DNA from 2 places in the Microbispora sp. KK1-11 genome. Region 1 is predicted to be linked to the other one. Evidence: riboswitches for the same ligand, from Rfam matches in the RefSeq annotation. Region 1 holds a riboswitch; the other holds the start of a gene.
What was found. Region 1 has a riboswitch for cobalamin ahead of FLW16_RS09205 (CbtB domain-containing protein). Riboswitches for the same ligand answer to the same signal wherever they lie in the genome.
Positions count from the first base shown of each region.

Region 2: linked by a shared signal. The riboswitch ahead of FLW16_RS34870 (ribonucleoside-diphosphate reductase subunit alpha) and the one ahead of FLW16_RS09205 (CbtB domain-containing protein) in region 1 are both predicted to bind cobalamin.

Region 1 is NZ_VIRJ01000005.1:1,752-7,110, forward strand. Features, by position in the region: gene tsaA (tRNA (N6-threonylcarbamoyladenosine(37)-N6)-methyltransferase TrmO) at 1-226, opposite strand, end outside; gene FLW16_RS09190 (YceI family protein) at 260-868, shown strand; gene FLW16_RS09195 (NAD-dependent protein deacetylase) at 941-1,744, shown strand; gene FLW16_RS09200 (CbtA family protein) at 1,741-2,487, opposite strand; gene FLW16_RS09205 (CbtB domain-containing protein) at 2,498-2,710, opposite strand; cobalamin riboswitch at 2,741-2,945, opposite strand; gene cobF (precorrin-6A synthase (deacetylating)) at 2,970-3,728, shown strand; gene cbiE (precorrin-6y C5,15-methyltransferase (decarboxylating) subunit CbiE) at 3,725-4,945, shown strand; gene cobM (precorrin-4 C(11)-methyltransferase) at 4,942-5,359, shown strand, end outside.
Region 2 is NZ_VIRJ01000033.1:38,615-43,973, reverse strand. Features, by position in the region: gene FLW16_RS34870 (ribonucleoside-diphosphate reductase subunit alpha) at 1-1,792, opposite strand, end outside; cobalamin riboswitch at 1,927-2,196, opposite strand; gene FLW16_RS34865 (tripartite tricarboxylate transporter substrate binding protein) at 2,242-3,180, opposite strand; gene FLW16_RS34860 (AraC family transcriptional regulator) at 3,366-4,163, shown strand; gene FLW16_RS34855 (cysteine hydrolase family protein) at 4,174-4,800, shown strand; gene glmS (glutamine--fructose-6-phosphate transaminase (isomerizing)) at 4,894-5,359, opposite strand, start outside.

The sequences.
Region 1 (5,359 bases):
GATCGGCCTCGTGGAACCAGGTGAGGACGAGCACCTCGTCGCCCGCCGTCACCCCGTCGAGGGCCTCCGCGACGGCCGGATCGACCTCCAGCCAGGCGTCCGGCGCGCCCTCGGGCCCCTGTCGTGGCGCCTCGGTGCGATCGGTCAGCACGGACCGCACGACGCCGACGGGCCGCACGGTGAATGTCTCGGTGAATGTCTCGGTGAATGTCTCGGGCTCACTCATGATCCGTCTCCTTCGGACGATTGGATCACCACCATGTCATCCGGTGCCGACATCTCCGGCCCGTTCCGCGGGAATGCCCACGAAATGGACGTCGAGGCGGGCACGTACGCGTTGGGGCCGAGGTCCGGCCGGCTCCTGGTCCTCACCGGCCGCGCCGGGCTGGGCGCCAAGGCCGGGCACGATCTGACGATCGAGGTCACCCGGTGGCGGGGCGAGGCGGTGGTGACGCCGGACGACCCGGCGGGCTGCCGGGTGACGGTGGAGGCCGAGGTGGCCTCGATGCGGGTCCGGGAAGGCACGGGCGGGGTCAAGCCGCTCACCGACTCCGACCGGGTCGATATCGAGAAGAACATGCGTGACAAGGTCCTCAAGGCGGATCAGCACCCTCTGGTCACGTTCCGGTCGACCCGGGTCGAGGGCGATCCTGAGGCGTTCCGCGTCGAGGGCGACCTGACGATCGCGGGCGTCACGCGGCCGGTCACGGTGGACGGCGCGCTCGCGGACGGGCGGGCCCGCGGCCGGGCGACCGTCGTGCAGTCCGAATGGGGCATCCGCCCCTACTCCGCGTTCTTCGGGGCGCTCAAGCTGCGTGACGAGGTCGAGGTCATCTTCGACGTACGACTGGGGGAGGGGCGGGGCTGACATGTGTGATGCTTCGGGCACCATGGATGCGTGACTGTGGTGCGCGACGCGGGGATTGCCGAGCGGTGGGGCATGCTGGCCGATCTCGTGGCCGACGGCGAGGTGGTGGTCCTCAGCGGGGCCGGCCTGTCGACCGAGTCCGGGATCCCCGACTATCGAGGGGAGACCGGCCGCAGGCGCAGGGCCGAGCCGATGACCTACCAGACGTTCGTGAGCAGCGCCGCCGCTCGCAGGCGCTACTGGGCGCGCAGCCACCTGGGGTGGCGTCACATCGTGGACGCCGCGCCGAATGCCGGGCACCGCGCGGTCGCAGAACTGCAGCGCCGCGGCCTGGTCGCGGGGATCATCACGCAGAACGTGGACGGCCTGCATCAGGCGGCGGGCGCGCACGAGGTCGTCGAGCTGCACGGCAGCCTGCATCGGGTGCGCTGCCTGGCCTGCGGCCACCGCACCTCGCGGCACGCGCTGGACCGGCGCCTGCGCGCGGCCAACTCCGGCTGGCGGGCCCGCTCGGAGGTGATCAACCCGGACGGCGACGCCGTCCTGGCCGTGGACGAGATCGAGACGTTCCGCACGGTGGACTGCGAGGGCTGCGGCGGCGTGCTCAAGCCCGATGTGGTGTTCTTCGGCGAGAACGTGCCGCCGTCTCGGGTCGAGGAGTGCTACACGCTGACCGAGCGGGCCGGTCTGCTGCTTGTCCTGGGATCCTCGCTGACCGTCATGTCCGGATACCGGTTCGTCCGGCGCGCCGCCGCCCGCTCGATCCCCGTCGCGATCATCAACCAGGGCCCGACCCGGGGCGACGGCGAGGCGCTGATGACCTTCGACGCCCCGCTCGGACCGGCCCTCACCTCTCTCCTGGAGGCCCTCCGCTAGTTGGTGAGCAGTCGCGCCTCGGCGCGGACGCCCTGGCGCAGGGAACGCTCGGTGAGGCCGCCGAACAGCAGTCCGATGGCGGCCCACAGGACGAACTGGACGCCGAACGACGACACCCTGAACCACCAGAGGGTGTCGGCGGGGAAGTCGCCGGAGACCTCGTTGACCCGGGGCAGTAGGGCGTACGAGACGCCTACGAGGACGGCGTAGACGACGATGCCCGCGAGGGTCGCGTTCCAGCCGCCCAACCGGGGCGACAGGGCGCGGCCCGCGTACGTCGCGACCGCGGCGGCCAGCAGCGCGATAAGGATCATCGTGAAGTACAGCGCGGTCCGGCGGCCGATGGTGTCGGGGTTGCCGACGGCCGGAGGATTGGGCGGGTACTTCAGGATGGGGGTCACGTACACGGCGACGAATCCGGCGGACGCGACGACGAGGGCCGTGGCGCGGGCGCCGAGGGCGCCGAGGCGGCCGTGGGCGAAGGCGTACGCGATGGAGAAGAAGCCGCCAAGCGCGGCGCCGTAGACGAGCAGGGCGGTCAGCAGGCCGATGGTCTCCTGGACGGTCCGGCTGACGAGTTCGGGCTCGGCCGCCTCCCCGGCCGCGACGGCCTTGGTCTCCTCGATGGAGACGGCCGCGGCGACCTGGGGTTCACCGGCGAACCAGGCCACGACGTACGCGAGCAGCGCCGCCACAAGGCCGACGAGCATGCCGCGCACCAGCAGGGAGCGCATGGTGGGCATCGGGCGGGCCTCAGTGGCAGGGGAAGCCGAGCAGGTGGCGGCCGTCGTGCACGAACTCGTGCACGGTGTGCCCGCTGATGAGGTGGGTGGCGCCCTGCTCCGCGCCGACGAAGTAGACCAGGATGAGCCCGACCACGGCTGCGAAGATCGCCCAAGGCAGGATCTCGCGTACGGGGATGGTGACCGGCAGGGGCCGGGATACGGGAATGGCCGGCTGAGCCATGTGAATTTCTCCTCACGGGGTCGCTCGCCCCGGTGATGGAGGACAACGGGTCAGTGTCCTGACTCCCGGGTCATCGTGTCGCCCGACCTTCCAGCCGTCTCGGCCGTGGTCATCAGCGGGGACACTCCCCGGTCACAGTGGCGGGACCGTCCTGGATTCGCACCAGGTTCCTGCGCACCGTCGCCTCTGTCTGCATTTGTCCTCTAGAGCGTGCACCGTCTGCATAAGTACGTCAAGCCGTGGTCCATACTCGTGACCTATGAAGCGCGTCCTCATCATCGGCATCGGCGCCGGGGACCCAGCCCACCTCACCTTCCAGGCCGCCGCGGCGATCGCGTCGGCGGACGTGTTCTTCCTGCTCGACAAGGGCGCCGAGAAGGACGGCCTGGTGCGGCTGCGGCGCGAGCTGATCGCGGCCCACGCGCGGGAGCCGTACCGGATGGTGGAGGCGCGCGACCCGGAACGTGACCGGACGAGCGGCGCCTACGTGGAGGCGGTGGCCGACTGGCGGGCCCGCCGGGCCGACGTCTACGCGCGGCTCATCGCCGACGAGGTGCCCGAGGACGGCGTCGGCGCGTTCCTCGTCTGGGGCGACCCCGCCCTGTACGACAGCACGATCGCCATCGTCGAGGATGTCCTGGCCAGGGGCGGGGAGCCGTTCGACTACGAGGTGATCCCGGGGATCAGCAGCGTGTCGGCGCTGGCCGCGCGGCACCGCGTCAGCCTGACCAGGGTGGCCAGGCCGCTGCACATCACGACCGGCCGCCGCCTGCCCGCCGACGTCGAGGCCGCCGACGACATCGTGGTGATGCTCGACGCGGGATGCGCGTTCGCCGACCTGCCGGAGGCCGCCGACGCGGACGTCTACTGGGGCGCGTACGTCGGGACCGAGGACGAGATCCTCCTCGCCGGGCCGGTTCGCGAGGTCGCGGGCGAGATCCGGCGGCTCAGGGCGGAGGCGCGCGAGGCGCACGGCTGGGTCATGGACACCTACCTGCTCAGGAAGCCCGCTCGATGAGACCGGTGTCGGTCGTCGGGATCGGCGCGGACGGCTGGCCCGGTCTCACCGACACGGCACGCGCCGAGCTGATCGCCGCGGACGTCGTGGTCGGGTCGGACAGGCAGCTCGCGCTGCTGCCCGCGTCGGTGGCCCCCGAGCGGGTGCCGTACCCGTCGCCGCTGGTCGCGGGGTTGCCGGGGCTGCTCGACGCGCATGCGGAACGCGCGGTCGTGGTGCTGGCGAGCGGCGATCCCATGTTCTTCGGGGTCGGCGCGACGCTCGCCCGGCTGCTCGGACCCGAGCGGCTGCGCGTGGTGCCGCACGTGTCGTCGGTGACGCTGGCCTGCGCGCGGCTCGGCTGGCCCGCCGAGGGCGTCGAGACCGTCAGCCTGGTCGGGCGTCCGCTCGCCGCGCTGACCGCCGCGCTCGCGCCGGGTCGTCGCGTCCTCGTCCTCAGCGCGGACGCCGGCACGCCCGCGCGGGTCGCCGCCTTGCTGACCGAGCGGGGGTACGGGGCGAGCCGCGTCACCGTCCTCGGCGATCTTGGCGCGACGACCGAATCGCGCCACGACGGCACGGCCGCCGGCTGGCCGGGCGCCGAGCCGATGCCGGCCCTGAACATCGTGGCGGTGACCTGTGCCGACGTCCCCGACGCCGCGCCACTGGGGTGGGCTTGCGGGCTTCCGGACGACGCGTACGAGTCGGACGGGCAGCTGACCAAGCAGGAGGTGCGCGCGGTCACCCTGGCCAAACTGGCGCCCCTGCCGGGCGAGTTGCTGTGGGACGTGGGGGCGGGTTCGGGGAGCGTGGCCATCGAGTGGCTGCGCGTCCATGCCTCGTGCCGGGCCGTCGCCGTCGAGCGCGACCCCGTACGGGCGGACCGCGTCAGGCACAACGCGGACGCGCTGGGCGTGCCGCGCCTGCGGGTCGTCACCGGTTCCGCGCCGGACGCGCTTCACGGGCTGCCGGCCCCGGCGGCCGTCTTCGTGGGGGGCGGCGTGACGGGGGCCGGCGTGGTCGAGACCTGCTGGGCCGCCCTCGCCCCGGGCGGAAGGCTGGTGGCGAACGCGGTCACCGTGGAGTCGGAGGCGGTTCTCGCCAAATGGCACGCGCGGCTCGGCGGGGACCTCGTGCGGTTGTCGGTGCAGCGCGCCTCGCCGGTGGGCGGCTTCACCGGGTGGCGTCCCCTGATGCCGGTGACCATTTGGACGGCGCGGAAGGAGCGCGAGCAGTGACGGTTCGATTCATCGGTGCGGGGCCCGGCGCGGCCGACCTCATCACGGTGCGCGGGCTGCGCGCCCTGCAGGCGGCCCCGGTCTGCCTGTACGCGGGGTCGCTCGTGCCGCGTGACCTGCTCGCCGACTGCCCGCCCGGCGCGCGGCTCGTCGACACCGCCAACCTCACCCTGGACGAGATCATCGCCGAGATGACGGCGGCGCACGCCGCCGGGCTCGACGTGGCGCGGCTGCACTCGGGCGATCCCTCGCTGTTCAGCGCGGTCGCCGAGCAGATGCGCAGGCTCGACGCGCACGGTGTGCCGTACGAGGTGATCCCCGGAGTGCCCGCCTTCGCGGCCGCCGCGGCGGCGCTGGGGCGGGAGCTGACGGTGCCCGAGGTGAGCCAGACCATCATCCTGACCCGGACGTCGG
Region 2 (5,359 bases), on a different contig from region 1:
GCAGGGAGTTGCGCAGCCCCGTCCGCGCGATCCTCGCCCGCAGCGCGGCCCACTCCTCGGGATGCGCCGGGGCGCACGGGAAGTGGTCGAGGTGCAGGACGCCGTCCGCCGCCCGGGTCTCCTCGTAGGCGGGGTGGCGCCCCCGTTCTGCGGCCAGGTCGGCCGAGGTGCCGTACGCCGCGAGCGCGATCTCCTCGGCGATGCGGGTCGACAGCGCCAGCGCCTCCGGCGAGTCGAACGGCAGGCGCAGCGCGAAGAACACGTCGGCGAGCCCCATGACGCCGAGCCCCACGGGCCGCCACTTCCGGTTGGCCGCCTCCGCCTCGGGCGTCGGGTAGAAACCGAGGTCGATCGTCCGGTCCAGGAACCGTACGGCGGTGCGGACCGTGGCGCGCAGCCTGCCGAAGTCGACGGCGTCGCCCTCGGGGGTCAGGTGCGCGGCGAGGTTGACCGAGCCGAGGTTGCACACGGCGGTCTCGCCGTCGCCGGTGACCTCCAGGATCTCGGTGCACAGGTTGGACAGGTGGATGACGTTGCCGGGCCGCGCGGTCTGGTTGGAGGCCCGGTTGGCGGCGTCCTTGAACGTCATCCAGCCGTTGCCGGTCTGGGCGAGGGTGCGCATCATCCGGGCGTACAGGGCGCGGGCCGGCACCTGCCGGACATACCGCCCGGCGGCCTCCAGCTCGCGGTAGCGGGCGTCGAACGCCTCGCCCCACAGGTCGGTCAGCTCGGGGGCCTCCTTGGGGTCGAACAGCGACCACGTGCCGTCCGCCTCCACCCGGCGCATGAACTCGTCGGGCACCCAGTTGGCCAGGTTGAGGTTGTGCGTGCGGCGCGACTCCTCGCCCGTGTTGTCGCGAAGCTCCAGGAACTCCTCGATGTCGGCGTGCCAGGTCTCCAGGTAGACGCAGGCGGCGCCCTTGCGCCTGCCGCCCTGGTTGACGGCCGCCACCGACGCGTCGAGCGTGCGCAGCCAGGGGACGATGCCGTTGGACAGGCCGTTGGTGCCCCGGATCAGCGAGCCGCGCGAGCGCACCCGCGTCCAGGCGATGCCGATGCCGCCGGAGTACTTCGACAGCCGCGCCACCTGGCCGTACCGCTCGTAGATGCTCTCCAGCTCGTCGCGGGGCGAGTCGAGCAGGAAGCACGACGACAGCTGCGGCCGCCGCGCGCCCGAATTGAACAGCGTCGGCGAGCTGGGCAGGTAGGCCAGCGCGGACATCAGGCCGTACAGCTCGGCCGCCTCGGCCACCGTGGCCGACAGGCCGCAGGCGACGCGCAGCAGGAAGTGCTGCGGGCGTTCGAGCACGCGCCGGGTGACCGGGTGGCGCAGCAGGTAGCGGTCGTAGACCGTGCGCAGCCCGAAGTACTCGAACCGGTCGTCGGCCGCCGGGTCGACCAGCGCGTCGAGCGCCTCGGCCTCGCGGGCCACGAACGCGGCGACGGGGTCGCCCAGCAGCCCGGCGGCGTGGGCGGCGGCGACCGACTCCGAGAAGGTGCGCACCCCCTCGGCCGCCGCCTCCTCCGTGATCAGCCCGCTCAGCAGCCGGGCCGCACGGCGCGAGTTCTCCGGGTCGGCGATGACCCCGGCCGCCGCCTCCTCGATCGCCTGCAGGACGCCCGCCGCGTCCCACGCGCCGTCCGCGCGGGCCTGGGCCTGCCGTACGGCTCCGACGGCGGGGACGGGGCCGCGCGGGACGCCGGGTCCGGAATCTCCCGCCGAAGCCCGCGGCCCGCCGCGCTCCCCTGACGCGGGGTCCGCGGACGCGGAGGCCGGGTCGGTGATGGTCATCAGATGCCCTCTCCTCGTCGTTCCGAGTCCCGGCCGGACCGGAGGGAGGCATGCCGCGGCGCACGCGCACGGGAGGGAACCGTGCCGTGACGATGCGGCGAGCCCGCCCTCGGGGCCCGGCGCGGGGCGCGCGCCCATGCGCGCGCGTCACTGGCAGGTCTTCGGACTCGCGGGCGTCCGGACGGGCTCGCGCCCGCCGGTCCTACTGGCCGTCGCTTCCCAGGCGCGCTCGCGCCCAGTGCTGACGAACACAGTGCTCAAGGCATTGTGCTCACGGCACAGTGCTCGAAGGCACGGTGCCGTGTGACGGCGGTCGTTCCCGCTCACCGCTGCGGGGCAGCCCCGGATTCGCACCGGGTTCCCTCTTGCCTCACCTGGGGTGAACCAGCAACGCGATGGATCCTACATCTTGTGGCCCTTCCCGCAAGTACCCCTACAAGTTGTGTTTTTCAGCGGAGTCCGAGATCATTGAGGAGCAGGGCCGTACGGCGCGCCTCGCCGACGAGCCATTGGCTGAAGTCGTCGCCGTCGAGCCACATCGGCGTCCAGTCGTTGCGGTCGCACAGGCTCCGCCAGCCCGGAGTGTCGGTGACGGCCCGGCACAGGTCGAGCAGGGCGTCCCGCTCGGGCGTGCCGCGCGGGGCGATCAGCCCCGTCCAGTCGGCGTACACGACCCGTACGCCCGACTCCGACAGCGTCGGCGCGTCCACCCCGGACAGGCGCTCGGCGGAGGAGACCGCGAGCGGCCGCAGCCGTCCGGCGCGCACGTGAGGGGCGACCTCGCGCCTGCTGCCGAACCCGAGCGCGAGCCGCCCGTCGAGGACCGCGGCGACGGCCTGCGCCCTGCTGTCGAACGCGACGTAGTCGAGCAGGCGGGGGTCGGCCCCCAGGCCCTGCGCGGTCATGCCGAGCAGCAGGTGCTCCGGGCCGCGGTCGGCGCCGCCCGCGACCCTGGGCCCTCCGGGGTCGCGCAGCAGCGCGGCGGCGAACTGCTCGAACGTGCGATAACCCGAGTCGGGCGAGGCGACCAGCACCTCCCACTGCCCCGTCAGCCGGGCGAGCGGGACGGCCCTGGCGACCAGGAGCGGGTCGCGGGCCAGCGCGCAGGCGGCGAGCAGCCCGGGATCGGCGATCACCAGGTCGGTACGCGGCCCGCCCTGCCGGGCGAGCGCCGTCCCGCCGTCGCCGGCCTCCCGCGTGATGCGTACGGCCCGGGCCCAGCCACGCCCCTCGACGAGCGACTTGAACCCGGCGGCGACGCCGTCTCCGCATCCCCCGGGCGGGCTCGGGACGGCCAGGGAGAGCTCCCTGCGGTGCGGCGGCGCCTGGACGCCGCACGCGCCCGCGAGGGCCAGGACCCCCAGCGCGAGGACCGTACGGCGTCGCATGTCGGCACCCTCCTGCCGGAAGAGTCCCTTACACGCACAGACTATGACTAACTACACCATGTCACCACATAACGGACGTTACGGCTGCGGTGATCGATGAGGGTCGACGTGCCCGGTGGGAGGCGCCTCCGGCCGGCCCACCCTGGATTCCCCTGTCAGGGGCGACGCCGGATACAAAGGCAGTCATGGAGGACCTCGTCGAGCACCGTTACGGCCGGGACGACATGCGGCTGGTGAAAGCGTCCTTCCGTACGCATCGCTTCGTTCCGCACGCGCACAGCGAGTACGCCATCGCGGCGATCGAGCGCGGAGTGGAGGCCGTCCGCTACCGCGGCGCCACCGAGCACGCGCACGCAGGCAGCCTGCTCCTTCTCGACGCCGACACCATCCACGCCGGCCGCCCCGGCATCGCCGAGGGCTGGGACTACCGGGTCTTCTACCTCCCACCGGCGCTGCTGGCGGAACTCGCCGGGCACCGGCCCACCTTTCCCTCACCGACTCCGCACGACCCGCATCTGGCCGCCCGCCTGATCCGGCTGCACCGCCGTCAGGACCAGAACTCCCTGGCCGCGCAGGAAGACTTCGGAGCGCTGTGCACGGAGATCCTCGCCCGCTACACACGCCGCGGGATCACTGCGACGCCGCCGGCGCCCGTTTCGAAGGTGCAGCGGCACCTGGCCGCAGACCTTCGGCGCACCCCGGCCCTGGAGGAGCTCGCGGGTGTGGCGGGCCTGCCCCGATTCCAGCTGCTGCGCGCCTTCCGCCGCGAGACCGGCGTCACTCCGCACGGCTACCTGCTCCAGCTACGCCTGCGCTGTGCCCAGCAGCTCCTGACCGCCGGGCACACCGTCGCGCGCGCCGCCGCCGAGAGCGGCTTCTACGACCAGGCACATCTGCACCGCCACTTCCGCCGCACGTTCGCGGCCACCCCGGGCCGGTTCGCGCGCAACGACGTACAAGACCGGTACGGCTCGCCCGCCTAACGTGGCCGGCGTGGACGAATACACCAGCCCCGAGTTCTCCCGCAGCGCTCTGCTCGCCATCGACCTGCAACGCGACTTCGTCGCCGACGTCGCCGGCACCACCGAGGTGCTGCCCGCGGTCCGGCGCCTGACGCACGCGTTTCGCCAAGCGGGACGGCCCATCGTGCATATCGTGCGTCTGTACCTGTCCGACGGCAGCAACGCCGACCTGTGCCGGCGAACGCTGCGAGGCAAGGTCAACCCGCACTCGCCGGGCTCCCAGCTCGCCGGCGAGCCGGCGCCCGGAAGCGAGCTCGACCCGGACCTGCTCCTGGCGGGACACGCGCAGGAGATCGGCTCGGACGAGCACATCCTGTACAAGCCCCGCTGGAGCGCCTTCTTCCGCACCCGGCTGCTGGAACACCTGGCCGAACGCGCGGTGAGCACGGTGGTCGTCGCCGGCTGCAACTACCCGAACTGCCCGCGTTCCACGCTCGTCGACGCGACCGAACGCGACCTGCGCACCGTCGCCGTTCGCGACGCACTCTCCGGCTGGACCACCGACGCGGACCGCGAGATGACCGGTATGGGCATCGCCTGCCTGGACACGAGCGAGGTCGTCGCCGCCATCCGGTCGCGCGTGATTTCCCCGGTCTGACCACCGGCGTCGCCCGGACGGCCCTGCACGGACCCGGACCGCAACGCCGTACGGCCCGCACCGGGCGGGCGGGCCGTACGGGAGACACGGGTCCTACTCGACCGTCACGCTCTTGGCGAGGTTGCGCGGGCGGTCGACGTCGCGGTCCAGGGCGACGGCGGCGTAGTAGGCGAACAGCTGCAGCGGGATCGTCAGCAGGATGGGGTCGAGCTCGACCTCGTTCTTGGGCACCACGATGCAGTCGTCGGCCGCCTCGGAGGTGCGGTGGCCGACCATGAGGATGCGCCCGTGCCGGGCCCGGATCTCGCCCAGCGTGGTGAGGTTCTTGTCCAGCAGCTCGTCGTCGGGGACGATCGCGACCGTCGGCAGTTCGGGGCTGATCAGCGCGAGCGGGCCGTGCTTGAGCTCGCTCGCCGGATACGCCTCGGCGTGGACGTAGGAGATCTCCTTGAGCTTCTGCGCGCCCTCACGGGCCACCGGGTAGCCGCGCACCCGGCCGACGAACATCATGCCCGGCGAGTCGGCGTACTTCTTCGCCAGCTCCCTGATCCGGTCCTCC